DNA from 2 places in the Litorimonas sp. WD9-15 genome. Region 2 is predicted to be linked to the other one. Evidence: predicted binding sites of a transcription regulator. Region 2 holds the regulator's gene; the other holds the start of a gene.
The links. The regulator HrcA, encoded in region 2, represses chaperone genes, less so after heat shock. The targets are predictions, from matches to a motif close to GTTAGCANTCNNNNNNNNNGANTGCTAAC.

Region 1 (16,023 bases), 880 kb from region 2:
AGTATCCTTGTCCCCGACGACGACATAGATCATCTCGGATTCATTCAAATATTCTTCCGCAATCCGTTTGAAATCCGCCTCTGTCATCTCGACCAATTCCGCCTGTTCCTCCTCGACATAAGTCGTGGACAGGCCGTAGCGTCCGATATTGCGAAGAGTGCCGAGTTTCGCGCCGAGGCTCTCGAATGCCCGCGTGTTTTCTTTAATTAATTTCTGCTGCGTCGTCTCGACGGCGGCTTCGTCAAATTCAGGGCCGTAAGCGCGGACCATATCGCGGATGGTCTCGAGCGAGGCCTGTGTCGCGTTTGCACGCACGCTTGTCCCGATAGTGAAAGGCCGTGCAACCGTCCCGTTTGGCACAGACGAATAAGCGCCGTAAGTATAGCCCTTCTCAATCCGCAGGACCTGCGCCAGATCGCCGGAAATCCCGCCACCGAGTTTTTCATTCGTGAAGACGATTTTATTGAAATCCGCGTCGCCCGTCGCCGCGGTCAGCTTTCCGATTCGCAGCACGGATTGTTTGGATCCCGGCACATTAATGAAGAAAACTTTTCCCGCATTATCCTGTCTTGGCATATAATATTCGGGGCGAGCTGCGCCGGAAGGTGACACCGCTTCGGCGAGCATCGCCAGACCCTTTGCCGCGCGGTCCGCATCAATATCGCCAACAATGTTTAGACGCGCTGGCGCGGTCAGGACGGTCGTATGGGCGGTTTTCAAATCGTCCATCTCCAAAGGCGAAACACTCTCGGCACTTCCGCTTACCGGACGCCCCAAAGGATGTTCATCGCCATAGATCAAGCCGTTGTAAGCCTGTGTCGCGATCGCATTCGGATTGGCCTCGCGACCTTTAATGCTTGTCAGGGCCGCAGATTTTACGCGGTCAAAATCAGCGGTTTCCCAACGCGGTTCCGTCAGAATTTCTTCGACGAGTTCCACGGTCGCCTCAAAATTCCGTGCGAGGGTCGTCGCCGATATTATCAATTCTTCCGAGTTGGCGGAGACATTAATCCCGGAGCCGAGCAAGCCCACGGCCTGCTCCAACTCGCCAGCGCTCTTGGTCGCCGTGCCTTCATTCATCAACTCCGCCAGTAGGAAGAGCCGTCCGTTCTCCTCAGCACTCTCGGTCCAGCGTCCGCCGGGCAAGGTGATGTCAAATTGCACGAGCGGAATTTCATCCGTCTCAATCCCGCGCAATGTGACGCCATTCGTCAGTTCCCGGTCCCAAATCTCAGGCATTTTCAGGAGGGGCAGTTCGCCGAAGGGCGGCTCGGAGCGATCATGCTTGGTCGGGGTTTTCTCAAACTCCGCGACCTCGCCCGCGCTGACCTCTTCATTGGCAGCGATGCCGGAGGTGACTTCCTCTATCCAGACGGTGGCGCGCTCGGCGCCTTCAACGGCTAATTCAGTCTGACCCTTCGGGACAAAGCTCGTCATGACATAGTTCTGACCCTTGATATATTTATCATAGGCTGCCTCAATCTGCTCCGCTGTCACCGCACGAACTTTCTCCGCAACTTTGGCGGAATAGGCCGGATCACCCGCAAATTCATTGCTCGTCGCGAGGTCGTTGGATTTCCCCAACACGGTCGAGAGTGAGTTATAGAGTATGGTTTCCTGCTCGGCCTTGATCCGTTCAAGATCTGTTGCATTCACGCCCTCGGCTTCGAATTTTGCCATCGCCGCCTCAATGGACGCTTTCACATCGTCCAAATCCGTGCCTGCATTGGCCCGCACGCGAATGGTGAACTCGCCCGCGATTTGGTTGGCGCGGTGGAAGGCGGAGACATTGGGCGCGAGTTTGGCCTTATCCACGACCTCGACATAGAGCGCGGAATTCCGGCTGCCACCCAGAATACTCGCGAGCATATCCAGCGCCTGCTCCTCCTCGTGCAGGCTCTCCACCGTTGGAAAGGTCAGGCGCAGTTCCGGCAATTTCGCAAAATTATCCTCGAACCAGAGATTCTTCGTCTCAGTCAGTGTCACGGGTTGGGGCGCAGGTTTTTCGACCTCCCGCCCGCGCGGGATTTCGCCGAACCAGAGCTCCACCTTCTCCTTCGTCTCGGCGATATCAATATCGCCCACGATGGAGAGCGTCACATTATTCGGGCCGTACCAGTCCGAGTGAAACTCACGCAAATCCTCCAGCGTCGCGGCCTGCAAATCCGGCAGCGAGCCAATCACCGTCCAGCTATAGGGATGACCTTCGGGATAGAGCGCGGTGCGGATGACCTCGCCCGTATAACCATAGGCGGCATTGTCGACACGCTGGCGTTTCTCATTTTTCACGACCTGTTTTTCGCGCTCCAGTGCGGCGGTCGTGACCGTGTTAATCATGTAACCGAGGCGGTCGGAGTCGATCCAGAGGATCTTATCAAAGGCATCCTTCGGCACGACCTCGTAATAGATCGTTCCATCCGACCACGTGCCGCCATTGCGCTGCCCGCCCCAATCCGGGATCGCTTTGCGGTTCCAGCCGCGCGGCACGTTCTCGCTGTCATTAAAAGCCATATGCTCAAAGAAATGCGCAAAGCCCGTCCGCCCCGGCTTCTCCCGGTTCGATCCCGCATGAATAACCGTCGTCACCGCCACGATGGGATCAGAGCGGTCCACTTGGAGGATAACGTCGAGCCCATTGTCGAGCGTAAATTTTTCATAGTCGATGGAGAGGGCCGTAGCCTCAGCCGTCGCGGGCACTTCGGACGAAGATGTCCCCACCTCCCCGCATCCGGCAAAAATAAAAGCCGTGGCACCGGCCAGCAAAAACGCGCGTAACGTCATGAGGGTCTCCTTTGGGTTTCTGAGAAATCATAGTGGGTATTTCAAATGGAACCAATGGATTCTATTTAGAAAAAAAGATTATGTTTTTATTTATCGCCTCATCAATCTCTCTGCTATGAGAAAGCATGCCGACAAGAGTAAAATCAAAAAAGTGTTTTCCAGACTGGTATCACCAATTGGACCTAATCTGCACAAAACTATATCTCATCAATACCCACGACATGGGATTCGATTCTGATGAGTTAGAAAAATTTTGGCAGCAAAATTCGACTCCTGCGGAAATGGCCGAACACTTTGGAACAAAGTATAATTTGACGCTTGTTGAAGAAGTCATGCTTCGTGGCTAACCCCCCTCGCAGAAATTGGACAAGGCCCGAGCAAATTAGGGCATTAGAACTCTACTTACGAACTCCATTTGGACGTATCCACAGGGGAAACCACGAAATAATAAAGCTCGCTAAATCAATTGGTCGCACCCCAAGTGCGCTTTCTTTAAAAATGGCAAATTTTGCAGCACTCGACCCAACCATACACCAAAAAGGAATGGGCAATTTCAGTAAATCTGACGGTGAGATATGGGCCGAATTTTTCGCAGCTCCATCTTCCTTTCTCTCGAAGTTACCGGATTTGGAGCCAATATACGAACAAACACCGTTACCGACTGATAGATTTGTTCATGAGTTGCGAGAAGGCGTGGATGTAGAGAGGACTGTTAAAACACGTAAAAACCAAAACTACTTTCGAGAAATGCTGTTCGCGTCTTACGATGGGAAATGTGCGCTAACACATATCGCTCAGCCAGAACTCCTAAATGCTAGTCATATAAAACCTTGGGCCACCGACATCGAAGCGCGGCTCGACCCTAGAAACGGAATACTTCTAAACGCATTACATGACCGTGCTTTCGATAGAGGCCTAATAACATTTGAGGATGATTTGAGCCTAGTTGTTTCCAAGCATATAGACCTGCCAGAAATATCTCGCCCATTTTTCGAAGGGAAGTCTCTCATTCGTCCCAGTCGCTTCGCGCCAGACCCAGCTTTTTTAGCTTTCCATCGTGACAATGAATTCGAAAAATTTTTAAGGTGATGTCGGAGCAAACTCTGCCCGTTTCCCCTTAGTTGCAACCACTTGGCGGGTTACAGCGTACCTACTCCATGACCCACACCCTCCCCTTCTCCACGCTCCTCCTCTGTTACGGCCTGACCGTTATCGCGTTTTTCGTGATTGACATGATCTGGCTCGCGGGCGTTGCTAAGTCTTTTTATGCCAATCAGCTTGGCGGCCTTATGGCTGACAGCCCGCGTTGGGGTGTCGCGATTGCGTTTTACCTCGTCTATATTATCGGGATTGTTTTCTTTGCGAGCCGTTTTGGTTTGGCAGACGGGTCGGTCCTGACGGCGGCGCTTTACGGGGCGGCGTTCGGGTTTTTCTGCTATGCGACCTATGACCTGACGAACCTGGCGACACTCAAGGGCTGGCCACCGAAAATGGTTCTGGTCGATATCGTCTGGGGTACGGTCCTGACGGGGTCCTGCGCCGCGATTGGGGTTTGGGGCACGCAGTTGATCCTTGGGAAGTAGCCCGCCCGCGCTTCAACAAAAATTCATAAAGATTCTTTGCGCGACGGGTTGAAGACTCCTCCGCGCCTCATCATATGACGCTCACTGGCACTCTCCCTGCGTGAGTGCCAAGTTGTATTTTAACTCAAGAGAAGAGAGAAGACGCATGAAATTTCGTCCCCTCCACGACCGCGTCCTTGTAGAGCGCGTCAAAGAAGACACAAAGACAGCCGGCGGGATCATCATCCCGGACACGGCCACCGAAAAACCCTCCGAAGGCAAAGTCATCGCAACAGGCCCCGGCACGCGCGGCGACGACGGCAAGCTCAATGCACTCGACGTCAAAAAAGGCGACAAAGTCCTGTTCGGCAAATGGGGTGGCACTGAGGTGAAGATTGATGGGAAAGATCTTCTCATTATGAAAGAGTCGGACATTATGGGCGTCATTGGATAGTCGGATAAATTTGCAAAGCAAATTTTTCGACAACCGGGCGCAGCTTTTGTTTGCATAGCAAACAATTGCGAGCACCGGCCCGAACCCTCGATTACAGTGCAAGGGGTAACGCAACCGGTTGATTTTTTGCAGTGCAAAAATCGACTGAAGCGCGAAACCCCAAATCACAAAACAAATGAAACTCCCGATTAAATTCGGGACGCAAAAATTCAACTAGGAGAATTACTATGGCGGCTAAAGACGTCAAATTCGGTAGCGAAGCCCGCGCCAAAATGCTCGAAGGCGTGGACATCCTCGCCAACGCAGTGAAAGTCACACTCGGCCCAAAAGGCCGCAACGTGGTCATCGAGAAATCCTTCGGCGCACCGCGCACGACCAAAGACGGCGTGTCCGTCGCGAAGGAAATCGAGCTGGAAGATAAGTTCCAGAATCTCGGCGCGATGATGCTCCGCGAAGTGTCCTCCAAGACCAATGACAAAGCCGGTGACGGCACAACGACGGCGACTGTCCTCGCCCAAGCCATCGTCCGCGAAGGCCTGAAACGCGTGGCTGCGGGTATGAACCCGATGGACCTCAAACGCGGGATCGACAAAGCGTCCTCCGAGATCGCAACAGACCTCCTCGCCAAGGCGAAGAAAATCTCCAAGTCATCCGAAATCGCACAGGTCGGGACGATCTCTGCCAATGGCGAGTCCGCGATCGGTGAGATGATCGCAGAAGCCATGGGCAAAGTCGGCAATGAAGGCGTCATCACAGTCGAAGAAGGCAAAACTGCCGAGACTGAGCTGGACGTCGTTGAAGGCATGCAGTTTGACCGCGGTTACCTGTCGCCCTACTTCATCACAGATGCCGAGAAAATGCGCGTCGAGATGGACGATCCCTACATCCTGCTGAATGAGGGCAAGCTGACATCGCTGCAGAGCATGTTGCCCATCCTCGAAGCGGTTGTGCAAACGGGCAAGCCGCTCCTCATCATCGCGGAAGACATTGAAGGCGAAGCGCTCGCGACTCTCGTCGTCAACAAACTCCGTGGCGGATTGAAAATCGCAGCGGTCAAGGCCCCCGGCTTTGGCGATCGTCGCAAGGCGATGTTGCAAGACCTGTCCATCCTGACGGGCGGTACGGTTATCAGTGAAGATCTCGGCATCAAGCTCGAGAATGTCACACTGAAAGATCTCGGCACGGCCAAACATGTCCACATCACGAAGGACGACACAGTCGTCGTCGACGGTGCGGGCAAGAAGAAAGACATCAAAGCCCGCGTCGAGCAAATCCGCGCACAGGCCGAGGCGACCTCTTCTGACTATGACCGTGAAAAGCTGCAAGAGCGTCTGGCGAAACTCGCCGGTGGTGTTGCCGTGATCAAGGTCGGTGGATCGACAGAGATCGAAGTGAAAGAGCGCAAGGACCGCGTCGATGACGCCCTGAACGCCACACGTGCCGCCGTCGAAGAAGGTATCGTGCCGGGTGGTGGTACAGCCCTCCTCCGCGCGTCACGCTTTATCGATGTCAAAGGTCTGAATGATGACGAGCAAGCCGGTATCGAGATCGTGAAAGCGGCTCTGCAATATCCGGTCCGTCAAATCGCGGATAATGCCGGTGTCGAAGGCGCCGTCGTTGTTGGAGCCATCATTTCCGAAAACAAGGCGAATTTCGGCTATGACGCCCAGAACGACAAATATGTCGACATGGTCAAGGAAGGCATCATCGACCCCGTCAAAGTCGTCCGCACGGCCCTGATGGACGCCGCCTCTGTCGCAGGTCTCATCCTGACAACGGAAGCCGCAATCGTCGACGCGCCAAAGAAGGATAGCGGACCCGCTATGCCGGACATGGGTGGAATGGGCGGTATGGGAGGCATGATGTAGTTCGTGAGATTTGGTCCACTGGACCAAATCGCCGAACTACCGCGAAGCGCGGGGTTTATCCCGCGCGAAGCGGCTCTAATCTCCCGCGCGGTAGCCACCGCGTAATACACTGAACCTAGAGGGCCGCTCCATTGGGGCGGCTCTTTTTTTTAAAATCAATTTTTTATATTGTTATTAAGCAAATAAATCATAGGTATCTGTGAGATTTGACACCGGATTACCCAAAACATTTTCAGAAAAAACATTGATTAGCGCTTTGCGCTTTTCATCGGGCCAATTATCTACAACACTAGGCTTCAATACAAAATTTTGAACATAATTTAACAGCAAGGAGGACACACTTCTTGTTGTAAACTTTTTTTTATACAAATATTCTCTTATTAATTTCGGAGCCACAGGTATATCCTCCCGGACATAAGAAATTTGAACATATGTATCATTGCCAACTGGCCAAATATTAACACCAAGATGGCCTGCCGAGTCACTTCCATTTCCTCTTACTACAAAAAATGAGCTTGCAGCCAATTTAGCCCCGGTGTCTTTGAGTATGTGTCTTTTATTAAATATATCTCCTCTGTTTAAATTTTTATCAGTATCAACTATAAGCGGCGACCAAAACTTCTCGCGATATTTATAAAAGTCATGGAGAACCATCATCCATTGCATGGACTCCATTCCAAAAGGATCCATACTGTTTGGGCTTGCTTTACCTTGATCGATACGCTCTTGAAATTGTTTTTGAAAATATAGAGCCATTGCCATTTTTGCAGACATCTCTGAAGTAATTGCACGCCACATAAGCAAATCTTTTTGCTGATCGGTATCCATAACCAAATCACCACTATCAATCGGCGCAAAAATCTCTCTGTCATGATTGCCACACAAGCCTCTAAATGTAGTGACTTTATTCCGACCTATTAATCTAAATTCAGTTTTTAGCGCTTGATCGCCAACCTTTGAATTGATTTGATAAACGCGACCCTCTTCGTGAATTACATCTAAGACTCTGCTATTTTGAATGCTGTGTGCAGCTATAGGAGTGTTCTCACACATATCTAATGGAGCCCAGCACCGTCCAGCTTTGATGGAATTAATGTCACCAAACATAGACAACATTGATTTATCTGGAACTGGTAGTGATGAAGGATGTATTTCAGTCATATTGTCGTTCTATACCGCCCACGACCCAAAAACTCCAAAACGCCAGCATCCCGCAGAATCTGCAACTGCTGGCGTATCTTGGGTCGCACATTATTATTCTCAGGATGTAATTCCCCCAGATAATTCTCAAACGCATAGACTTCGGCCAGCGTAAAGTCTCTCTTCGCCACACAACTCTAAACATCCAAATCTCAATCTGTAATCCGCAAACCTGTCAGGTTGAATAAAGAGTCAAATATTTGACCCCAATAATGTGACGCAGGTAACAGTCGCACCTCACCTAAAACGCTACTTCTACTCATCATTTAAAATGAAGGAGAAATAGGTGGCCCAAGAAAAATTTGATTTTCAAACAGTCCGAGGCGCAAAGAAAGGTGACTCATCAGAAGGTATTGAGAAGGTTCAACTCTTCCTCCAAAAATATGGCTATTTTCAGACATCAGACTTCAAATCCGGTCCGATATTTGATGATGATATGACGTCTGCTGTGCAGCTCTATCAACATTTTCATGGTCTTGATGTAACAGGGGAACTTGATGATCCAACTTTGAGCGAGATGTCGAAGCCGCGATGTGGTTTTCCTGACTTTCCACAACTCGCGGATTTTTCACTTGCTGCAAGAAAGTGGAGCAAAAAAAAGTTGACCTATAAGATTATCAATTTTTCGCCAGACTTACCGCAGTCAGAGCAGGTGGAGGCAATCGCCGCCGCATTTTCCTTGTGGGACAAAGCCTGTGGGTTGACCTTTGAAAGAGTGAATGGCCAAGCCGATATCGACATTAAATTTGAAGCCGGCGCACATGGCGATGGAGCCGATTTCGATGGACCGGGCAGCGTTCTTGCCCATGCTTTCTTTCCTCCACCGAATGGTGGCCGGCTCGCTGGAGACGCTCATTTCGACGAGGCAGAAAAATGGCATCACAAGTTGCCACTTCCTCGTGCAACAATTGACCTTTTGACTGTTGCAGCACATGAGTTCGGTCATTCGATTGGATTGGGACATAGCCGGACCAGAGGCGCATTGATGTTCCCGTCATATTCGGGGCCTCAGCGTTACCTCGCCAATGACGATGTGAGCCGCGCTCGTGCGCTATACGGGAAATGATTTTTACGGGCGCGGCGTTAGCCGCCCCTCACTTCACCCGCTTCACGCGGAACGTGCTGCGGCTGTCATTTACCTTGCCGAGGAAGCTGCCAAAGGAGGCCCGCTTTATTGTGAGCTTATCGGGATTGGCGCGCCCCAATCGCACGCGTTTTGTTTCTGCCTGTTGCCAGACTTCGCCATTATCGAGCGTGAATTGAACATATCGATTTGGGCCGACGCGTTGTGTGCTTTGAATGGTGAGGGTGCGGGATTTGGCGGTTTTAATGTCTTTCTCGGCTTTGAGCTCTTTGAATTCTTCCACCGCTTCTTTTTCCAAGGCCACGATTTCACCCGAGGCTTCCGCCCCGCGTAATTTGGCGGTTTCCGTCCGGAAACAGCTGAGCTGGGCCTGCGTCTCTGAAATTAACTCACAGGCGAAGAGCCCGGCCAGTGCGTCCGTGTCTTGTGCCGCCGCGAATTGCGGCGCGGCGATGAGGAGCGTGGCGGCGGCGAAACCGCATGTGAATATCTTGGTCATGGGGCGACGATATGCGGTCTGTGGCTTAAACACAATATTGGGCGGGAGGACGGGGGACGGTTTCCCCTTCATCCGCGTTTATGGGAAACTTAATCCGCGCTTTCGCGATTATAAAATGTCTCAAACTCAGTCTCATCTGTCACCCCGACCCAATGGATGCGGGATGACATTGCGTTTTAAGCCGCAAAGCTTGGAGGCCAATCCGCATTTATAAAAAACAACCCCCGCACTTTCCGCCACCGCCCTATATTCACACTCGTTCTTTCGGACACGGGACAGGGAAGTGATCGTTCCTTTCTGGTATCGGAGGACGGTGTGCCTAGAAACATTCGGTAACGCGAATGTGGAGGGGCCCAGCCGCGAGTGCCTGACGGGTTGAAACATCCGCAGTCAAGTAAGGCCGCCGTTGGAGACACACCGCCGCAGGTCGTGTATTTGGCGAGAGTCGAATATACGATGCGCCTTTCGGACTGACACCCGAAGGTCGCGGTCATTGCGTAAAACTATATCATATTGGTTACCATCGCGGTGACCGACCTGCGGGCGTCCCGCTTTTATTCTCTCTGTCGTGCCCAAGATGGCCGGTCAGCGTTGCAGCTTGTCCTGACCTCAACTATGGTCGCTCACATGACCGCCCCCCGCCCCAAAATCCTCCTCTTCGATCTTGGCGGGGTTGTTGTGCCCTGGGTCGGGCCGGAGGTTCTCGCCGCGCGCTATGACCTGACCCGTGCAGAGGTCATTGACCGTTTCGCGGGGAGCGAGATTTTCAACGCCTATGAACGGGGCGAGGTCGGGGACGCGGTCTTCACGGCGGAGCTGCGGCAGATGTTCGACCTGCCCGACACGGATGTCGGCGCATTGTGGAACAGTTGGGTCGAGCCCCCCTTCCCCGGCGTGATGGACGCGCTGGCGGCGTTGAAGACACGGTTCACGACGGCCTGTCTGTCCAACACGAACGCGCTGCATTGGGGGCATTTGAACACGATGTTTAAAACGGATAAGGTGTTCCACCACGCCTTCGCCTCGCATGAGATAAATGTCGCGAAACCGGATGCGGACAGCTACCACATCCCCCTCGCGGAAATGGGCGTCGCGGCAGAGAATGTCTGGTTCTTCGAGGACACAACGGTCAATGTCGAGGCCGCCCGCAAAGTCGGGATGACCGTGCATCAGGTGGACCGCGCAGTGGGCGTGATGCCCGTCCTGCGGCGATTGGGCTTGCTGACGGATTAGGCACTTTCGTGAAAATGTGGTAAGTGCGTTGCATGACATATTTACGCGCCGCCTGCATCTCCCTCCTCCTCGCCGCCTCCGCCCAAACGGCCTCGGCGCAGTTAATGGTGATTGGTAAGGGCGATGCCGCGCAATGTTACTCCTATGCCAAACAAGGAAATAAGGGCAGCTACTCTGCGCTGCAGACTTGCGAAGCTGCGTTGGAACAAAATTTGATGGGCAAAGATTACGCCGCAACCCGTGTGAATTACGGTATTCTACAGATGCGCAAGGAAAACTATCAGGTCGCGTTGGAGAATTACGACGCCGCCCTGGAAGTTCTACCCACACTCACCGAGGCACATGTAAATCGCGCCGCCGCTTTGATCCATCTGGACCGGTTGGATGAGGCCCTCATCTCTATCAATACCGCCTTGGAAGATGTCGAGAGCCAAACGCGACCCGCAGCCCTCGTCAATCGCGCATTACTCTATGATCGGCAGGAAAATTACAGTGCCGCCTATCGCGATTTAAAGGCTGCAGACCAACTCGCACCGGATTGGGAGATGGTCGACCGGCTCCTGGCGCGCTACACGGTTAAGCCCAAATCTTAGGCTGAACTTTTTGAATCAGACTTTGCCTTGCCAGTCTGCCTGTCTTAAGTAACGGGCAAATCACACGGGCCATCCATTATGAAAAAAATTCAATCGTCCTATGACTATGACGACCTGATCGTCAGCGGTGAAAAAAGCCTCTTCGGTCCGGGCAATGCAAAACTGCCCCTGCCGCCCATGCTCATGCTCGACCGGATCACCCATATGGATGATGATGGCGGCGCGAATGGTAAGGGGCAGGTCATCGCCGAACTGGATGTGAATCCGGACCTGTGGTTTTTCGAATGTCATTTCCGCGACGACCCCGTCATGCCGGGTTGCCTAGGCCTGGACGCCATGTGGCAGCTTGTCGGGTTCTGGCTTGGCTGGACCGGCGGACAGGGACGCGGTCGCGCCTTGGGCGTCGGTGAGGTCAAATTCACCGGACAGGTCACACCGGACATCAAAAAAGTCCGTTACGAAATCGATATCAAACGCGCCATCCATCGCCGCCTCGTCCTCGGTATTGCCGATGGGCGGATGTATGCCGATGATGAATTGATCTATCAGGCCAAAGACTTGCGCGTCGGCCTTTTCATCCCACCTACTGAAGCAGAAGAAAAAGCAGGATAAGCGAACATGCGTCGAGTTGTAGTCACTGGATTAGGTATTGTCTCTTGCATCGGAAATGATGCGGATACCGTCGCGGAAAATTTGAAAGCCGGGAATTGCGGTATCAAGAAAGATGAGAAGATGGCGGAACTTGGCTTCCGTTCTCAAATTTCCGGCCGTCCCGATTGCGATTATAAGGAAGTCATTTCCAAGCGCTCTTACCGCTTTATGGGCGATGCCGCAGGTTGGGCTGCCGTCGCGATGACGAATGCAATTGCAGATGCGGGCCTCTCGGAAGAGCAGGTCTCGGATGAACGCACGGGCATTATCGCGGGGTCGGGTGGACCGTCCTCATTAGAGATCGTTCGCGCCGCTGACATCACTCGCAAGAACCTGTCCCCGAAAAGGATCGGGCCGTTTGCCGTGCCAAAGGCGATGTCCTCGACTGTGTCAGCGACACTGGCCACGCACTTTAAAATCAAAGGCGTGAACTTCTCGATTACGTCGGCCTGTACAACGTCCCTCCACTGTATCGGGTCAGCGGCAGAGCAAATCCAATGGGGCAAGCAGGACATCATGTTCGCGGGCGGCGGCGAGGAGTTGGAATGGTCCATGTCCTCCCTCTTCGACGCAATGGGCGCGATGAGCAGCAAATATAACGACACGCCGGACAAAGCGTCCCGCGCGTTTGATGTTGACCGCGACGGTTTCGTGATTGCGGGCGGCGCGGGCATGCTCGTGCTGGAAGAATATGAACATGCGAAAGCCCGCGGCGCGAAAATCTATGCCGAAATCGTGGGCTATGCCGCGACATCAGACGGCTATGACATGGTCGCGCCCAGCGGTGAAGGTGCGGAACGCGCCATGCGCATGGCGTTGAAAGATGCTGATCTGGACACGGTCGATTATATCAATCCGCACGCCACCTCGACACCCGTTGGGGACATCGCAGAAACCAATGCGATTGAGCGCGTCTTTGGGCTGGATGGCCCTTATGTCTCCGCCACAAAATGTCTGACGGGCCATAGTCTCGGCGCGGCGGGCGTTCAGGAAGCGATTTACACATTGCTGATGATGGAGCGTGGCTTCGTCGCCCCGTCTATCAATGTCGAAAATCTCGATCCTGAAATCCCAGCGATTAATATCGCGAAAGAAGCGGTCGAGACGGAAGTCAAAACGGCCATGTCCAATAGTTTCGGCTTTGGCGGGACAAATGGATCCGTGATTTTTGCCAAGATATAATATTGACGCAACTTTTATGATTTTGGCGCATTATGTCTTCAATCAAGGAATATTTATGCGTCATCTTCTTATCTCTGCAGCCCTGCTAACAGTCCCGACTCTTGCGTCGGCACAGGACTCCATTTTTGATATTCCTGAGGAGGAACAACTCACTTTTGCGGATCTCGGTATCGCGGCTGTGACGCGGGAAACCTATGTCGGCTCGGAAGAAAGTGACCTGTCCGTCCTCCCCTATATCAACGCACAGTATAAAGGGCGGTTTTTCGCCAACCCGGCCCTCGGCGCAGGAGCCTATGCGATCCGGAATGAGACATTTCGCTTGGGCGGATCTGTCCATTACAGCCTTGGGCGGGATGGTGAAGACACACCACTCCTCGATGAGGCCTTTGACATTGATGGCGGCTTTGCGGGTCTAATTTCGAGTCGTCTCTACACACCAATTGCTGCGATTGATGTGGTCGCAAATGTTCCTCTTTCCGGAGATTTGGACGGCTACCGCATAGATACACTTGTCACGACGCAGTTTTTTCCTATCGAAAATCTACGCATTAATCCGGGCGTCCGGGCAACCTATCATTCGGGTGATTATCTCGACTCTCTTTACGGGATTAATGACGCGCAACTCGCCGCGACAACATTGCCCGCCGGATCACCTGTCACGACGCTCGATTTTGGTTCGGAAGTCTCCACACTCGGCGCACATATGGCGGCCTATTTAGATATAAATGACGACTTCCAGCTCATCGGGATCGTGAATTATTCGAGGCTCGTTGGAGATGTGGAGGACACAACGCTTGCCCCCAAGAAAGACGGCATCACCGCCGCACTTGGCCTCGCGCGAACATTTTAAGGTAGAATGAGTCCCAATTGGATCGCCTTCACAACGGTGTGCGTGCGGTTAGAGGTCTCCAATCTGGCCGAGAGCGATTTGAGATAATCACGGACGGAATACTCGCTGATCCCCATAATCTGCCCCGTTTCCCAATTCGTTTTTCCATGTGCAACATGTAACAAAATCGCCGTTTCACGTGGCGTCAATTTTATCGTCTTTTGAGGCGCTTTGGACTCAAAATGCCGATCGATCGCGAAATAGGCATAGCGGCAGAGAAGTTCTAATTCGAGAAACGCCGCATCCGACAAACTGAAATCTGTCTCTCGCCCCAGAGAGACAAATCCGGTCGCGCCCGCCTCATCCACGACTGGAAAAACGATACCAAATTTCAAACCTGCCGCTTGCGCTTCCGCAACTTGTTCCATTTGGCGTTTCGTCATGTCGACATGGGCTTCACGCCAGCGAAACGGCCGATGTGTGCGCATGACGCGCAAAGTCACAGGGTCTGAAAACTGGTAATTCTTCTGCGCATAAACGGCCAAAAAATCATCCATACCGTAATGGTAGAAAAACCGACGATCCGCCGCCCCGGCATCCGCCATGATAAAGGCCTGCCCCAAAACAACTTTATCAAACCCGTAATGCGCGAGCGCGGCGTTAAAAATCTCGAACGTTTCGGCCGGTTGGGCCGCTGACATCATCGCATCAATATTCGCGAAAAGCCGCCTGACATCTCTGTCAGCGGTGACATCCTTAATTTCCCCAACCATAGTTGAGTCATATGAAGCCAGACCTGAACGCAAGATTAATGACCTTTCGCCGCGCTTTGGGGTGGTCATGCCGCCTCGTAAATTATAAACCTATCATAGATTAGGGACAGGAGGCCAAAATGGCTGAACAAACATTTCCAACCGGAACATTGATGGCCGGAAAACGCGGCCTGATTATGGGCGTTGCCAATAAAAACTCCATCGCGTGGGCCATTGCGCAGCAGCTTGCAGCACAAGGTGCGGAAATGGCCTTCACCTATCAGGGCGATAAACTCCTCCGCCGTGTGAAACCCCTCGCGGAAAGCGTTGGCTCCGACACACTCGTCGATTGTGACGTCACGAATGATGATCAGATGGAAGCCGCGTTCAAAACGATTGAGGACAAATGGGGCAAAATCGACTTTCTTGTTCATGCGATTGCCTTTGCGGGTAAAGACCAACTCGCAGGCTCATTTATTGAGCAGACCACACGGGAGGGGTTCAAATCCGCGCTGGATATTTCCGCCTATTCCTTCGTCGATGCCGCCCGCCGTGCATCAAACATCATGAATGATGGGGGCGCGATGATTACGCTGACTTACCTGGGCAGTGAGCGCGTCATCCCGAATTACAATGTCATGGGCGTCGCCAAAGCCGCGCTCGAAGCCTCGACCCGCTATATCGCGGCAGACCTCGGCCCGCGCCAAATTCGCGTCAATGCGATTTCCGCTGGCCCCATCAAAACGCTCGCCGCTGCAGGGATCGGCTCAGGCCGTCACATGTTCCGCTTTAATAAGGCCGCCAGTGCGATGCAGGATAATACCGATCCGATGGGTGTCGCCGGTGCCGCGCTCTACCTGCTCTCAGATTTGGGCCTCTCCTGCACAGGCGAAACCCATCATGTGGACGGCGGTTTCCACGCAATCGGCATGCCGCAAGAAGGCCCGCTGCGGGAGAGTTTGGGGGAGTAGTTGGACATAACGAGATCAACTTATGTCAGGTCGTGTTCGCCTCAAGTAAATTTCGGGCTGACATAAGAGCATAACCGAGTAGATTCGTCCCTGGCCATTTAGATGGATCCTCACACCTCGGATTATCTGCAGCTAGACCAATACCCCAAACGGCATCAACTGGGCTAGCTTCTACAAGAACGCGTTGGCCAGTATTGATTAGAAATGTTCCAAGCTCAGTATTTTGACTAAATTTGTGAAAGTTACCCTCTAAAACAATTTTGTATTTTTTCCTGTCCCAGACTACAGGGTCAAAATTTTCAACTTTACGACCTAAGGCCTTTGCCGCCCCAGGTTCTTCTACTTGAAGGATTTTTTTCTCGAT
Region 2 (16,023 bases):
TATCAGACCCAACTCCACGCGCAAATCATACGAATGCAGGTATTCATTTCTTAGAAAAAAGCCATATTTTATTAGCGACAAATATGACCGACGAATTCTCATCCCTATTCACATTGCAGGCTAGTCCGAACTATCCAACAATACCAAGAAAGTTGTTTTCAGTCGATGGGTCTGATATTGATGCAGTAGAATCTTGCGGACGAAACCTTGTTTCAATTAATCGAGATGGTTTCTCTGAGTTAGCAGTTTTAGGCAGTGGGGGAATTGAGCAGGTCAACCCTGTCAACGGTCTCCCTCGTGGTGTTTATTCAATTGATTGTTCTCGTAACAAAGCTGTCATTCGTGTCACGGGGCCAGATATTCCGGGTGACGTTTACATGCTCGATTTGAAAAATCCGGAACCTAAACTCATATATTCTTCTGAGTATGGTGCCTTAGATAAAAACTCCCTTATCACCCCAATCTCTATCCGTATGACCGCGCGGGACGGGTTGGAGGTCCAAGGCCTTCTCTATATGCCGTCCGACTCTTCCAACACAAAACCGCCCGTCGTCTTCATGGTCCATGGCGGGCCAACAGCGCAGGCGCGACCGTCCTATAATCCGACTGTGCAATATCTCGTCTCGCGCGGGATTGCCGTTTTCCAGACGAATGTCCGCGGCTCGACCGGATTTGGGCGAACCTATACGACGTTGGATGATCGTCGGAAACGGCTCGATTCTATTCGCGATCTCGTGGATATGCTGGGCTCCCCTGAACTGATGGTCCGCGTTGACACAGACCGTGCGGCGGTAATGGGCGGGTCCTATGGTGGCTATGCCGTCAATGCGGTCTTGAGTGAATATCCCGACGCTTTCGTCGCAGGGGTCTCGCTCTTCGGTGTGGCGGATTGGGTCACGGCCTTGGAAGTGGCCAGTCCCGCGCTGAAAGCCGCTGACCTGATCGAATACGGGAATATCGAAGAGCAGGAATGGCGGGACTTCTACACCGAACAATCCCCCATCCGGAATGCGGATAAGATCAAAGTTCCCGTCCTCTTCTCCCACGGTGCAATGGACCCTCGGATTGATATTGCAGAGACGGAGACCATGGTCCGCGCCCTGCGCGCCAACGGTATCGATGCGCCCTATATCCGGTTCCCTGATGAAGGGCATGGATGGCGCAAGGTCGATAACCAGCTTTACTATCAAAGACGGCAGGCGGAATTCCTCGAAGAGGTTCTGGGGGTCGAGTAAACAGCCGGAAAATTTCGTTCTGAATCAACGCCGTCCATTTGGGCGGCGTTTTTTCTTGGCTCTCCCATCTTGTCAAATTATCGAAAAACAACATATGTGATATATAAATGATATCACTTCATAGGGTGTGCCAATCCGGTAATCAGGAGTGATAGGGCTAAAAGAGGGAGAATTTCATGGCCGAAATTAGAGAAAGAGAAGTCAAATCCACGAGCGGTATACCGTTCCTGTTTGTATTGCTGGCTGCGTCAGCCGCGTTGGTTTTTGGCGTTATAAATATTGAGCCAAAGGGGATGAAATTACTTCTCCTCGTCATTGGAAGTTTAATTATTCTGACCGGTCTATCCGGCCTGTATAAAGTCGAACCCAACCAATCGGCGGTCCTGTCCCTATTCGGGAAATATATCGGCACGGTTCGCACACCGGGTCTTCGCTTTAACAACCCGTTCTACACGAAACAGAAGATCAGTCTGCGCGTGCGCAACTTTGAGAGCGGCAAGTTGAAAGTCAACGAACTGGACGGCTCCCCGATTGAAATCGCTGCGATTGTTGTCTGGGAAGTCAACGACTCTGCGGAAGCCGTCTTTAATGTCGACGATTATGAGAGCTTTGTACAAATTCAGTCCGAGGCCGCCATCCGCGCCATGGCGACCAGCTATCCCTATGACCAACATAGTGACGGTACGATCAGCCTGCGGTCGCATCCGACTGAAATCTCCGACCGCCTGCGGGATGAAATCCAGGACCGCCTATCCAAGGCCGGGATCAATGTCATCGAGGCACGGATTTCGCATCTCGCCTATGCTCCGGAGATTGCGGGTGCCATGCTGCAACGCCAACAGGCCGGTGCGATTATCGCCGCACGGAAGCAGATTGTCGAAGGCGCGGTCGGTATGGTCGAGGATGCGCTCAATGCGCTCTCCGCCAAAGACATTGTCGAGCTGGATGATGAACGCCGCGCGGCTATGGTGTCCAACCTGCTCGTCGTTCTCTGCTCCGACAAGGCCACACAGCCCGTCGTGAATACCGGCTCCCTCTACTAGGACCCTGTGCCGGATAAGAAATCATATCCCCTGCGGATCAGCGCTCCGGTGCTGTCCGCTATGAAGGCCTGGGCCGCGGATGATCTCCGTTCGCTCAATGGCCAGATCGAATGGGCCCTACGTGAGGCCCTGCGCCGCGAAGGACGCCTCAAAAAGGAGACGAAGGATGAGTAAACGTTGGCAGTATAGAGTTGAGACGGTGAAGGTCTCAATGTGGAATTCAAAGATCGAAAAACATGATGCGCAGATTCAAGACCGCCTCACGCGATTGGGCATTGAGGGATGGGAGCTTGTCTCGGTCACGCCTTACGGCACGTCACAGCGCCTTTATCTTAAGCGGGCGAGTTAGATGTCGGACCGTTGGGAATATAAAATCATACAGGGCGACAGCAAAGGCCTGACAGGCGATTCCATTCGCGCCAGCAGCGAGACGATGCTGAATAATTTCGGCCTGCAGGGCTGGGAATGTTACCACGTCAAAACCGATACCTATCCCAGTGTGTTCTACCTGAAACGGCGGCGATGATCCGCCCATAGGCAGAACCCATATTTCCCATAGTAAAAATATGATGGCCCTGTTCGTCTCTCATTCGTAGGTAAATGTAAGAAACTATTACAGGAGATCATCATGCGCCTTTCAATCCGTCAAACGGCTCTCACATCCGCGGCCCTCTCGCTCATGGCGGCTCCGGCCTTTGCCGACGATATTTCATTCGCCGCCGCCGATACGGCGCTCAGCGATCATGTTGTGCTCTATCTGAATGATGACTTGAGCCTGCCGGCGGATATGAACGACGAGATGTCTGACGCGCTGACCCGTGCGATTGAAGGCTCTGGATTTAAGGGTGATTTCGGGACCAGCCAGCATTTCTATGGACTTGGGGATATGAAGTCCGTGACTGTCATTGGAACGGGCGGGGATGTTCTCACGCGTCGTAATCTTCATGATCTGGGTGGACATGCCGTCAAAGCACCGGGTGAGGGGGCGCTGACGATTGTCGTTGACGGATTAAACACGGATGTCACTGCACCAAGCGCGGATCTGGCCCTGGGTTACCGCCTCGGCGATTACAGCTTCACGACTTATAAAACGGGCGACCTGCCCGAAGATCGGGACGTGATTTTTGCGGGCTCAGATAACCGTGCGGCAGATGCGCTGACGGAGACGGATTATGAAGGTGTTGCCGATGCGATCTCCATGGTCCGCGATCTCGGCAATGCGCCGGGGCTTGAAGTTTATCCCGAAACATTTGTCGACCGCGTCCGCAATGAATCGCGCGGTATCGCGAACCTGAAAATCAGTGTCATGGGCGTGCGCGAGATGGAACGCGAGGGGATGGGCGCCATCCTCGGTGTCGGGAAGGGGTCCGTCCATGATCCGCGTTTGCTCATTCTGGAATATAACGGCGCGGCCTCCAGCGAAGCTCCGCTTGCTCTAGTCGGAAAGGGCATCACCTTTGATACGGGCGGGATCAGCCTGAAACCCAATAGCGGTCAGTGGTTGATGAAATCCGATCTGTCCGGTGCGGCGGCTGTCGCAGGGACATTGATTTCGACGGCGAAACGCGGCGCGGATATCAATCTTGTCGGCGTCATGCCACTCGCCGAAAATATGCCGGACGGGAAAGCCATTCGTCCGGGGGATGTGCTGACGACTTATAACGGTAAAACGATTGAAGTTATGTCGACCGATGCGGAAGGTCGACTCCTGTTCGTCGATGCTGTGCCCTATACGATTGAAAAATACGAGCCCGAGCTCATTGTCAATATCGCAACTCTGACAGGCTCTGTTGGACGCGCCTTGAGCGATGAATATGGCGGTGTGATTACACGCGATTTCGAACTCGCACAGACGATGATGGATATTGGTGAACGGTCCGGCGAAGACGTCTGGCCGCTCCCGCTTCATCCTAACCATTATAAGCAAATCAAATCCGACATCGCTGATATTAAATCGACGGCCGGTTCACCGGGTGCTTCTATCGGCGCAGCGGTGATCGGCACATTTGTCGAAGAGGATCAACCGTGGGTTCATATTGATATGGCCGGCGTCGACTGGCGTGACAGCCCAACTCCAACAGCCCCCAAAGGCCATGCAGGCTGGGGCGTTCGGTTTATGGATCAACTGGTCCGCGATTATGAGGCGGAGTAGGGCTTACCTTATAACTCAGGGGGTGAAGCCATATTTGGTCTTCACCTCGTTAATCTCTGCGGAAAGCTTTAAGCGTTGAGCCGCTCGTTTTTCCTCGGGTGAGGCTGAGCCCTCGATCATCATATCAAAGAGTTTTAAAGCGAGATCGTCGCCATTATCGGCGGCGACGATTAATCCCGCCAAACCTTTATCCAATTCCACAGCGCGGCCTTCACCCGAAATCAACATACCTGACAGGCCGCGCAAGGCATGGGCGCTCCCCAATTTAGCGGCGGTGTCATAGGCATCAAATGCGGCTTGAAAATTGACATCAGTGCCGTCGCCTTGCGCGCTCATAACGGCAAAACTGATTAATCCATTTATATGATTCTGTTCGGCGGACGCTTTTACCCATTTATAAGCCTCAGCCTGATCAACGGCTATGCCAAGCCCCTGTAAGAGGGCCATGGCATAATACCATTGGGCTCTTGCATCGCCAGCTTTGGCAGACTGTGCGAACCATGGGGTTGCGGCCGCTGGATCCGTCGGCCCGCCCCAGCCGCTTTGTAAAGCCCGTCCCATGATAAAAGCGCAATAGCTTTCTGAGGGTTCGTGTTCACTACATTGCGTCGCGGTTTCACGGACCTTATCCATTTGCGGGGCCCGCGCCCCATACCCCATGAGGTATGGCTCCAGAAGCTGACTGGCGGTGAGGGCGCCTATCGTTTCTGATTCACGTAAGGGATCCAGAAGCGAAAATGCGCGATCATGTGCAGCAGGGTCTTCATTCCCCAGCAACCGTAAGCCTAGATTGAGAGCAGCAGCCTCGCTGCCCCGCTCTACGGCCCGTTCGAGGGCAGCTCCGGCTTTCACAGAGTCAGGCGTCACGGTTTCAAAAATTTGTCCTTCATAAATCAGGGCGAGGGCATTCGGGGCTTCAGCACTGCCAAGCTCATCAGCCCGGAGCATCATGGCTATAACGGCGTCTGCTTGATCCGAGGTCACGGTCTGTTCTTCCAAAGCCTCCATCGCATTGAAGGCGAGCGTGAAGGCGGCTTGGCCGTCACCGGCCTCCATCAATTGCGAGAGTGTTGCATCATCCAGTTTGGCGTAATCGGGTTCTGCGGCGACGGCAGAAACCCCAATCATGAGGGAGAGGCAAAGGGAGAGTAAAAGGCGGAGAAACATGACGTCAGGTTAAACCTGACGGATCGTCAAACGCAACCTATTGGTGGGATAGGCTTTATAAGCTCTAAGCCTTCAACAACGTTTCCACTGTCTCGATCTGCGCGTTGAAGGCGGCGTCATCGGCGCGGAGTTGGTCGATGCGCTTGACGGCGTGCATGACCGTTGTGTGGTCACGTCCGCCAAAGCGACGGCCAATATCGGGCAGTGAGCGTTTGGTCAATTTTTTGGACAGATACATGGCGACCTGTCGCGGACGTGCGATGACGCGGGCGCGGCGCTTGCTGACCATATCCGTCGGCGTAACGGAGAAGACTTCGCAGACGGCGCGTTGGATGCGGTCTACCGTTAGGCGTTGGCCCATCATGTAGCGTGAATCCGAGAGGGTCTCCTGCACGCTTTCCAAGGTGATGGCTGTGCCGAGAAATTCGCTCTGCGCGACGATCTGGTTAAAGGCGCCTTCGAGATCGCGCGGTGTCGCATTCATGCGCGCGGCGAGATGGTCGCGCGCATTTTGCGGAATGGCAAGGTCCGGCTGTCCGCTGGTCCGGCGGCGCTGGATCAGGCGGTCGAGAATACGCAGACGTAGCTCATAATCCGCCGCGCCGATCTTACAAACCAATCCGGACGACATATAGCTCTTGAGGCGCTCTGACGCTTTGTCGATCTTGTCCGGATGGCGGTCGGCGGCGATCAGGATTTGTTTGCCGCCATCGACAAGGCTGACGAGCGTATGGAGCAGTTCTTCCTGGCTGCCCGGCTTATCCGCAATGAAATGCGCATCATCTATGACGAGTAGGTCGACGTCGCGCAGGGAGGCTTTAAACGCTGAAATCCCCTCGCGGCCCTGACCGCGCACAGAAGCGACGAAGGTTGAGACAAAATCTTCTGCGGAGATGAAGCGCATGCGTTTTTCCGGCGAATTCTCGCGGAACGCATTTTCAATCGCATAGAGCAAGTGGGTCTTCCCCATCCCATTCGTGCCGTGAATGACGATGGGATTATATTGCGGTGCGCGACCCTTTCCGGCATTCTGCGCGACTTGGCGCGCGACAGCCATGGCAAGCTCATTGGATTGGCCGACAACGAAATTGTCAAAGGTGAAGCGATCACGCGGGCTTTCGCCTGTGGCTGTTGCGGGCGCTATTTCCGCTTCTATTTTGGGCGCTGCCGCTGCGCGCTCTGAAGGGATGGATGCGCCAAGCCCTGCGACGCGGTCAGCGGGCTGGGCGGTCCGGATTGGTGCGCGGACGGCACCTGGATTGGCGACAAAGGACAAACGGCGCGGGGGATCGACCTGATCATGTTTCTCCCAGAGACGGCGGACAGTATCCGCGTAATTGGCTTCAATCTTGGAGGTGATAAATTTTGTGGGCGCGGCGAGGGTGACAATGGATTCGTCCGCTTGCGTAATGTGCAGGCGTCCGGTCCAAGAGCGGTGAACATTCGGACCCAATGCATAGGCCAAATCTGTCTTAACCTGTTTCCACGTATTATGTGCGGATTGCAGGGGCGGCTCACCTGTATAAAGATCAGGGGCCTTCACTCTGTCTGTCATACTGTCAGCCGCTCTGCCCATTGCCATCTCCTATCGAAAGACCATTTGTTTCCAAGCCGTACGAAACCGGCGACCTGAAAACACAAGTCTTTGAAATCCTTATCTAATGTGAACACCTGTCCCATCCTCACTTCCACAGTGATAGACGTGTCAGGGTTTCCCCGAACCGGATGGTCCTGCCCCCGCGGGCACATCCGATGACCCTTATTAACCAGCCCTTTTTCATACCGTCAACGTGATAAAAATCGAATCGGCACCGATTCAGTTCTTGACTCGAAAAGGCCTTTGAATCGCAACCGTTTTTCCACTGAAAATAAATTCACAAATTTGTCACAGAAAATTCTTGACTCTGAACGGTTCGTCAGGGGTGTTGGGACGCGGCGAGGTTTCACCCGATTCTTGTAAATTTTTGCAAGAGATCGCCGCGCGGAAACCGCCCTGCCGAGATCAACCCGCCATGAAAAAAGCCGCCTCCCTAAGGGAATACGGCTTTGAAATCTACGGGACCGCAGCGCAGGCGGCCAAAGTAAGAGAGCGGCAATTAGCCGATCGCTTTAACGCGCTTGTTCAGACGCGAAATTTTGCGGCTGGCTGTGTTCTTGTGGAAGATGCCTTTGGACACGGCGCGCATCATGGCGGGCTCTGCATCTTTCAGGGCAGCTGTTGCAGCTGTCTTATCACCTGCCGTGATCGCATCTTCGACGCGACGCAGGAAAGTCCGGACGGATGACCGACGGGCTTTGTTGACGGCCGTCTTGCGGGCCATTTTACGGACGTTCTTCTTAGCGGAGGACGTATTTGCCATGTTTCACTCTTTCATCTTCGTTCAATGCACAAAGCCCGCGTCCATGCGCGGGCAGGCTAATTCTTGGTGGCCATATACGGAGGGAGTCGCAGGTCGTCAATAGGGCGTTTAGACGGCTCTACAGTGCCCTACCGATTTTTAAAATGCGGTTTCCGCTTCTCGATGAAAGCGGCCATGCCTTCCTTCTGGTCATGGGTTGTAAACATGCTCTGGAACAGGCGACGCTCATAGCGGATGCCTTGGGCAAGGCTCATCTCGAATCCGGCCTCAACTGTCTCTTTGGTCATCATGGCGATGGGTTGGGATTGGCTCGCGATTTTGGCCGCGGCCTCTTTCGCCGTCTCCATCAACTTATCCAGCGGCACAACGCGACTGACGAGTCCGGCCCGTTCCGCCTCATCCGCGTCCATCATCCGACCCGTCAGACAGAGGTCCATCGTCTTGGCTTTGCCAACCGCGCGGAGCATGCGTTGCGTCCCGCCCATACCGGGCATGACGCCCAGATTTATCTCAGGCTGGCCGAATTTCGCATTATCTGCCGCGATGATGAAATCACACATCATGGCGACTTCGCAGCCACCGCCCAAGGCGTAACCCGCGACCGCCGCGATGATCGGCTTGCGGAACCGCTCTGTGGCCATGTGGTTTTCCTCGAACCGGTCATTTTTATACAGGCCCAGATAATCATCCTCGGCCATATCTTTAATGTCCGCCCCTGCGGCGAAAGCTTTCTCATTCCCGGTTAGGATGACACAGCTCACGGAATCATCCGCTTCCAGCTTGCTCAGCGCATCGGCGAGCTCTTTCATCATATTCAGGTTCAGGGCGTTTAGCGCCTTGGGGCGGTCCATCTGAATGATGGCCACCGCGCCGTCACGCGTCAGTTCAATATCGTCATAAGCCATTGGGGGATGCTCTCTCTCAAAATTCTATCGGCCCGCATAGCGTGGCAGGGCGGGGAGTTCAATTGGGTGCAACGTAGTGAAGGGGAACGGCACGCGTATTGGATTCGTAGTCCCACCAATATGTACCATCTTTGACATGGCGATTTCCGAGCCACGTTATGAAGCCTAAAAAGAAGGCGACAAAGCCCAGTATAAACCTGACGATGTAGTGAGGTTTTTCGTCAATAGCCGGTATGATTTGTTAACCCAAAACGCGCTGACCGACTGTGGCTTCGAAACAGGCATTCCCAATTGTGAAATAGAGAGAAAACAGTCCAAAAACTATCAAAAGCACAACGCCGTCTGACGGGTCAGCCGGTACGAAAATATTAAGCGGTATTCCGATTATGGCTGACAGAAACAGCATATCAACTTGTATTGCGGCCCACCGGGTTCCCAGCCCAACAGGAATCAATTTGTGCGTGGACCTTCTGGTCTTCACCTCTGACACGCCCCGCAATAAAACGAACTCCGCCCGCTCTGCACAATACGCTTAATCGGCGCGTCGCAGATCTTGCAGGCTTCCCCCTCGCGGCCATAGACGTCGAAACTGTGTTGGAAATAGCCGAGTTTGCCGTCCGTATTGCTGAAATCGCGTAGGGAGCTGCCGCCTGCTGCTATGGCTTCCGTCAGAACGTCTTTGATATGTCCGGCCAGCGCATCAGTTTCCTCGACCTTTAACCGTCCCGCCGCGCGGCGCGGTGAAATGCCCGTGCGGTAGAGCGCTTCGCAGACATAGATATTGCCTAGCCCCGCCACAATGCGTTGGTCGAGGAGTGCGGCCTTGATCTTGCTCTTCTTGCCTTTCAGGGCTGCGCGCAGGACAGGACCGCTAAAGCCATTTCCCAGCGGTTCCGGCCCGATATGGTCGAGGCGGTAGGGCGCGTCTGCGGCGACGAGTTCCATGAACCCGAACCGACGCGGATCGTTGAATGTAATGGTTGTGCCATTATCCATCTCAAACACGACATGATGATGTTTTGGATTGGCGGCATGTTCATGCACGAAATTGACGAGTGAAGGATCACCCTCAATTATGAACCGCCCGCTCATCCCCAGATGCATGAAGAGCCGCTCACCGGAGGAGAGTTCCGCCTGCAGGAATTTTGCGCGGCGGGTCAGACGAGTGAGGGTCTGCCCCTGCACCCGCGCGATAAAATCAGGGTCGAAGGGAAACCGCAGGTCGGGTCGGTTCAGCGTGACTTTCGCGAAAGTCGCGCCTTCCATAACGGGGGCTAGTCCCCGCCGGACAGTTTCAACTTCGGGGAGTTCGGGAATTTTAAGCGCTCTTGCCCGTACTCACCGCGACCATCGCCGCGCGCAAAGTCCGGTCACCAATCTTAAAGCCCGTCTGCATGACGGTCGCGACATTGCCTTTCTCCTCGGATGATGGGATGTTCGCGACGGCCTGATGAACGTTCGGGTCGAACTTGCTGCCGACGCCGGGGACAGCTGTTACGCCGTGACGGGCGAGGGCGGCCATGAGGTCTTTTTCTGTCAGTTCGATGCCTTCGACGAGGTTCTTCGCATTCTCACCAAGTTCGGATTTGTCTGTGCCTTCCAGCGTCAACAAGGCGCGGGAAAGATTGTCGTGGACTGAGAGAATATCATTCGCAAAACGCTCAATCCCGAAGACCCGCGCAGCGGCGACCTCTTTCTCAGAGCGGCGCTTGACGTTCTCGGCATCGGCCATGGCGCGGAGGGCTTGATCCTTGAGGGTCGCGAGTTCGAGTTCCAATTCCTCGATCCGCGCAACAGCCGCCGCACCCGCATCGGGTTCGGGCGCTTCCAAGTCTTCCGGCTCGGCCTTGCCTGCAGCCTTCAGAATATCATCGGCAGCAGCCTGTGCGGCGGCGCGGCGCTTTTGCTCTGACTTCTCAGAATTAATGTCTTTCAGGAGGTCATCCCACTCGTCACCTGCGGGCGTATCATTGTCACCGGTCATTGCTCGTCTCTCTATTTGTCGCCCATCAGGCGGCCTAGAATGGTGGCGGTGTAATCCATAATCGGAATGACCCGCGCATAGTTCAGTCGCGTCGGGCCAATCACGCCCAACGCCCCCAATATATTCTGGTCGCGATCGCGGTAGGGCGCGATCATGACCGATGATCCCGACAGGGAGAAAAGGGGGTTCTCCGAGCCGATAAAGATCTTCACACCGTCGGCCTGTTCCGCGCGGTCCAGCAGGTCGATCAACTCTTCCTGCCGCTCCAAATCGTCGAACAACTGACGGATGCGCTCCACATCGGTTCGAGCCTCCAGATTGTCAAGGAGTCGCGACTGTCCGCGGACAATCAAATTGCGTTTTGCGGCATCCGAGGGCGACGACCATTCCGCGAGTCCCTTTTTGATAAGCGCCTGCGCCGCCGCATCAATCTGCGCCTCACCGGCTGCGATTTCTTTGAGGACGTCAGCCCGCGCCTCGGACAGCTTCCGCCCCTTGAGCCGTGCTGACAGAAAATTACCAGCGCGTTCGAGGGAAGACGGCAGCAATCCGTCGGGACGCGGCATGATCCGGTTCTCCACCCGCCCATCGGCATGGACCATCACAACGAGGGCCTGCCCGCCGTCAAGATTCACGAACTCCACATGACGCAATGGCTGTTCTTCTGCCCCGCTTTCCGGTGCCAGCACAAGTCCTGCCCCGCCTGCCAATCCGGCGAGCATAGCTGAGGCTTGCCCCAAAAGCTGGTCCGGTTCCGCTCCGGCGGACGAGAGCCGCGCCTCCATACGTTGACGCTCGCCCGCGCTCAAGTCGCCAATCTCCAGCAGACCGTCGACGAAGAGCCGCAACCCCGCCTGTGTCGGCACCCGCCCCGCACTGACATGCGGGGAATGGAGCAGGCCGTAGCGAGACAGTTCCGCCATAACGGCGCGAATAGTCGCGGGGGAGAGCGACCGCCCCTCGGACAGCGCAAGAGTCTTAGAGCCAACAGGCTGCCCGGTCAGGAGATAGCTATCGACAACATCCCGAAAGATGTCCCGCGCACGGGTATCGAGGTCGGACAGGGTGAATGTGGGGTTGGCAGACATATGGAGATTATGTGAGGTGTTCGGGACGGGGATTCAATCGAGAAGTGCGGCAATATTCGCAAGTTTAACTCATTCTTTTAGCTGGCATTCTTATCCTAACTTTGGTTATCATCCTTGTTTTAGATACAGACTTTAATTCCCCAATATCGCCTTAAGAGACTTATTATGAAACGCTTCTTCACTCAGACATCTGCTACCACTGATTTTCAAGCGTTTACGTTTGACCGCGATGATCTGTTCAAGGATGTAAGCGCACTATCCGAAGTCACGAGCGTTCTAATATTCCCAATGTCGGATTACACACCCGCGAATATTCCTACGCCTTTCTTTGATGTTGATGGGACGAGTGGGAATGATGTCATAATTATCAGAAATGAGACTGTAGATACCGTTAATGGTTTCGACGGAAATGACTCAATCACGATTGCGTCCAACGGTATTGTGACGGGTACCATTTTCGCAGGGAACGGGAATGATACGGTTGAGAATAATGGACGTATCGATTCAAATATCTTTGGTAGCTCTGGAGATGATATCATACTCAATAATGGAACGGCCGGACAGATTTTCGGCGGTCTGGATGATGATACAATTACAAACAACGGAACGGCGAGGTTTTTATCTGCCTCCAGCGGAACAAACACCTTTACCAATAACGGTCTTGTAAATGGCGGTATTTCCGGTGGGAACGAAACTGATTTTATCACAAATGATGGCACGCTGACGGGGAATGTCTCGGCAAGTGATGGGAATGATACGATCGTCAATAATCAAGCTGGCACGATTGCTAATATTTCCGGCGGTATCGGCGATGACACGATCACCAATCGTGGCGAAGTCACGGGCAATATTCGCGGGGATGTTGGTGATGATACGATTTTAAACACCTCCACAGGCACAGCCTTAACCTTACAAGGCGGTGATGGCATAGATACAATTACGAATGATGGCGAGCTGACTGCCGGCATCAATGGTGGCGATGATGACGATGCCATCAATAATAATGGTATCGTTGGAGCGGAAATTGTTGGCGGCTCAGGAAATGATACGATTATAACTTCGGTAGATTCCGTCATCACGGGGCAATTTGGTAGAATTCGCGGCGGTACAGGTGATGACATCATCACGCATCGCGGCGAGCTCAGCGCCAGCATCCTCGGTGATGATGGTAACGACACGATTCTGAATGAAGGCACTGTATCTGAAGATATTAACGGAAATGACGGGGCGGATTTCATTACAAATAATAGCTTGGTTGATGGCTCTATTAACGGCGCAAATGATGATGACATGATCGCCAATAACGGCACAGTTTTTGGTGATGTCCTTGGCGGACAAGGCGTGGACACGATCAACACATCTGTCGGCTCCACCATTTTTCTAGGCATTTTCGCGGGTACTGAGAATGATGTGATCACGAACCGGGGTGAGGTCGGTTCAGATATTGATGGCGAGTCTGGTGATGACACGATTCTCAATGAAGGTGCGGTTTTATCGAACGTCAATGGCGGTAGTGGTAATGACACAATAACAAACGCAAGCAATGCAATCATTTTCAGTAATTTATTGGGTGGGTTCGGGAACGATATCATCACCAATCGCGGCGAAGTGAGCTCGAACATTGAAGGTGAGGACGGGGATGACACGATCACCAATGAAGCTGATGTTCTCTCCAATATTGAGGGCGGTGAAGGGAATGACATTATCACCAATACTGGCGAAGTCAGCGGAGACATTCTGGGCGGAAATGGGAATGATACAATTACGAATATGTTAAATGTCCTAAGCCGTATCCGGGGAGGCGACGGCGATGATACGATTATCAACATTGGCAGCGCAGATTCGGGTCTTTTCGGTGATACCGGCGATGATAGATTTATCATTGGTTCTGGAATGCATGACATCAATGGTGGCGAAGACCGCGATGTTATCGCGCTGGACGACAGTGTCGCGTCAGTCAATGTAGACTTTGGCACGGGCGAAGCGGACCTTTTTGATGCGGGTGGTGCTTCAATCGGCTCAATTATGTTCTTTTCGGTCGAAGGTTTTGATGGTGGCGCGGGTGACGACGTGATGGTTGCGGGCGCAGAACGCGCATTTTTCAACGGTCTGGGCGGCGATGACAGGCTGACAGGTGGTATCGAATCTGACGTTTTAAATGGCGGTGATGATGATGATGTTTTGTCAGGTGATCTTGGCAATGATCAACTCTTTGGCGGGCGCGGAAATGATGAACTCTTTGGTGAAGACGGTAATGACAGCCTCTTGGGCGGTTCTGGAAATGACAAACTCGAAGGTGGTGACGGCAATGACGCCCTTATTGGCGGCGGAGGCTCCGACAGATTGATCGGCGGCAACGGTGATGATGAACTTGACGGTCAGACGGGTAATGACATTTTGGCTGCCGGATTTGGTAATGACAATGTCACGGGCGCTGCCGGCGATGATATTATTTTTGGCGGGCCGGGAACGGACACGCTACTCGGCGGTGACGGGCTGGACAATATTCGCGGCGGCAGTGGTGGCGATATCATCAATGGCGGTGCAGGTAATGACAGATTACGCGGCGATGGCGGTAACGATATTTTTGTCTTTGAGGCGGGAACAGGCCGTGACCGTATTGTCGATTTTGATCTGGCCGGGAAGGACAAGATTGATCTGACGTTTTTCGACTTTAATGATTTCTCGGAATTAGAAGGCAATATCCGTAAAGCCGGTAGTCACGTCATCGTTGATTTGGGCAATGGCGACGATATCCTCATCCTGAATACGGATGTCGCAGATATCGACGCCGCAGATTTCATTTTGTAAGTCAACAAAAAGACAGGTCTCTCCTGCGACGGAATTCGAGGTGTTTTGAGGCTTAGTAGCTCAATAATGTTAAAACTTTTCGGGGCGGAGGACTTGCACGTCTGTCAGGCTCAAAACACCGATATGCGATCCCACAAGATTTTCCAGCTTTCCTATCGCTGTCTCCATATCTTTTGCGTCCAGAACTGAAATAATCATGACCATATCCCGACTGGCGGAGAGGTCCGTGCCGCGCTGCCACCGTGTATTTGCACCATATCCACCCATGGCAGAGAAAGTCGTGTAGCCCTTGACGCCTGCTTCTTCCAAAACGCGGCAGGCCCGTTTTAGGGCGGGCTTTTCGATGATGAGTTCTAAACGTTTTTTCGTATGCATGATGACTATCCTCCAACCCACTGCGCGAGCAGAATGTAGAGCGGAATGCCCAAGGTCAAATTAAACGGGAATGTCACGCCAAGGGAGAGGGTGAGATAAATAGATGGCTGCGCTTTGGGCAGGGCCAATCGCATGGCGGCGGGAACAGCGATATAAGAGGCTGACGCGGCCAGCGTGATGAGCAGGGCTGCATCACCGACGGAAAGCCCCATTAATGCACAGAGCCCCGTCGTAATCACCGCACTGATCAGGGGCATGGAAATACCGAAGCTCAATGCACCTATATCAAGTTGCTTCCACCCCTGGCGTAAGCCGCGCCCTGCATTTAGGCCCATATCCAACAAGAAGAGGCAGAGGACACCTTGGAACGGTGTTACGAAGAACGGCGCCACTTTTTCCATGCCTGCTTCTCCGGTAATCCATCCGATTACCAGCGCGCCGACGAGGACGACAACGGAGGCGTTGAGGAATACTTCGCGAAAAAGCTCACCTTTTTCAGAACCCGCGACCTCACCGCTCTTTTTCATGCTGCGTTGCGCCAGAAGCAGGGCTGACATAATTGCCGGAACTTCCATCAGGGCCGCCATCGCGACCATATATCCGGAGGTCACAATCCCCGCGAGTTGCAGCGCCTGCGTCGCAGCCACGAAGGTCACGATAGAAATTGAACCGTAATGCCCGGCCGTCGCAGCGGCGTCCAGACGGCTCATCTTGCTGGTCACCCGTAACATCATATAGGACAGGAACGGTGTCGCGAATGATAATAATAAGGCGACGAAAGCAATGAGGAATATATCAGCTGTCAGCGCGGTTTTGGACATTTCCACACCGCCCTTCAAGCCGATTGCCATCATCAAATAGATCGCCAGGCCTTTGGCAAAGGCTTCGGGGACCGTCATCTGA

Region 1: a site for HrcA is predicted at 4,448-4,476, ahead of ACP9M6_RS00290 (co-chaperone GroES). Genes of this name have one in related genera too.

What each region holds. Positions count from the first base shown of each region.
Region 1 covers NZ_CP189850.1:52,310-68,332, forward strand. The annotation lists gene ACP9M6_RS00270 (M16 family metallopeptidase) at 1-2,781, opposite strand, end outside; gene ACP9M6_RS00275 (hypothetical protein) at 3,003-3,128, shown strand; gene ACP9M6_RS00280 (HNH endonuclease) at 3,121-3,870, shown strand; gene ACP9M6_RS00285 (DUF2177 family protein) at 3,939-4,364, shown strand; gene ACP9M6_RS00290 (co-chaperone GroES) at 4,510-4,797, shown strand; gene groL (chaperonin GroEL) at 5,025-6,665, shown strand; gene ACP9M6_RS00300 (hypothetical protein) at 6,840-7,826, opposite strand; partial or broken gene ACP9M6_RS00305 (DpnI domain-containing protein) at 7,823-8,002, opposite strand; gene ACP9M6_RS00310 (matrixin family metalloprotease) at 8,152-8,931, shown strand; gene ACP9M6_RS00315 (hypothetical protein) at 8,960-9,448, opposite strand; gene ACP9M6_RS00320 (HAD-IA family hydrolase) at 10,076-10,681, shown strand; gene ACP9M6_RS00325 (hypothetical protein) at 10,714-11,274, shown strand; gene fabA (bifunctional 3-hydroxydecanoyl-ACP dehydratase/trans-2-decenoyl-ACP isomerase) at 11,353-11,886, shown strand; gene fabB (beta-ketoacyl-ACP synthase I) at 11,893-13,107, shown strand; gene ACP9M6_RS00340 (MipA/OmpV family protein) at 13,163-13,957, shown strand; gene ACP9M6_RS00345 (helix-turn-helix transcriptional regulator) at 13,954-14,709, opposite strand; gene ACP9M6_RS00350 (enoyl-ACP reductase FabI) at 14,829-15,659, shown strand; gene ACP9M6_RS00355 (NADAR family protein) at 15,685-16,023, opposite strand, start outside.
Region 2 covers NZ_CP189850.1:927,623-943,645, forward strand. The annotation lists gene ACP9M6_RS04415 (S9 family peptidase) at 1-1,235, shown strand, start outside; gene ACP9M6_RS04420 (SPFH domain-containing protein) at 1,421-2,278, shown strand; gene ACP9M6_RS04425 (hypothetical protein) at 2,445-2,627, shown strand; gene ACP9M6_RS04430 (hypothetical protein) at 2,628-2,804, shown strand; gene ACP9M6_RS04435 (leucyl aminopeptidase family protein) at 2,907-4,430, shown strand; gene ACP9M6_RS04440 (tetratricopeptide repeat protein) at 4,446-5,597, opposite strand; gene dnaA (chromosomal replication initiator protein DnaA) at 5,662-7,173, opposite strand; gene rpsT (30S ribosomal protein S20) at 7,694-7,957, opposite strand; gene ACP9M6_RS04455 (enoyl-CoA hydratase) at 8,086-8,862, opposite strand; gene ACP9M6_RS04460 (hypothetical protein) at 9,104-9,268, opposite strand; gene mutM (bifunctional DNA-formamidopyrimidine glycosylase/DNA-(apurinic or apyrimidinic site) lyase) at 9,340-10,179, opposite strand; gene ACP9M6_RS04470 (nucleotide exchange factor GrpE) at 10,181-10,846, opposite strand; gene hrcA (heat-inducible transcriptional repressor HrcA) at 10,858-11,934, opposite strand; gene ACP9M6_RS04480 (hypothetical protein) at 12,100-14,745, shown strand; gene ACP9M6_RS04485 (DUF190 domain-containing protein) at 14,815-15,120, opposite strand; gene ACP9M6_RS04490 (sodium-dependent bicarbonate transport family permease) at 15,126-16,023, opposite strand, start outside.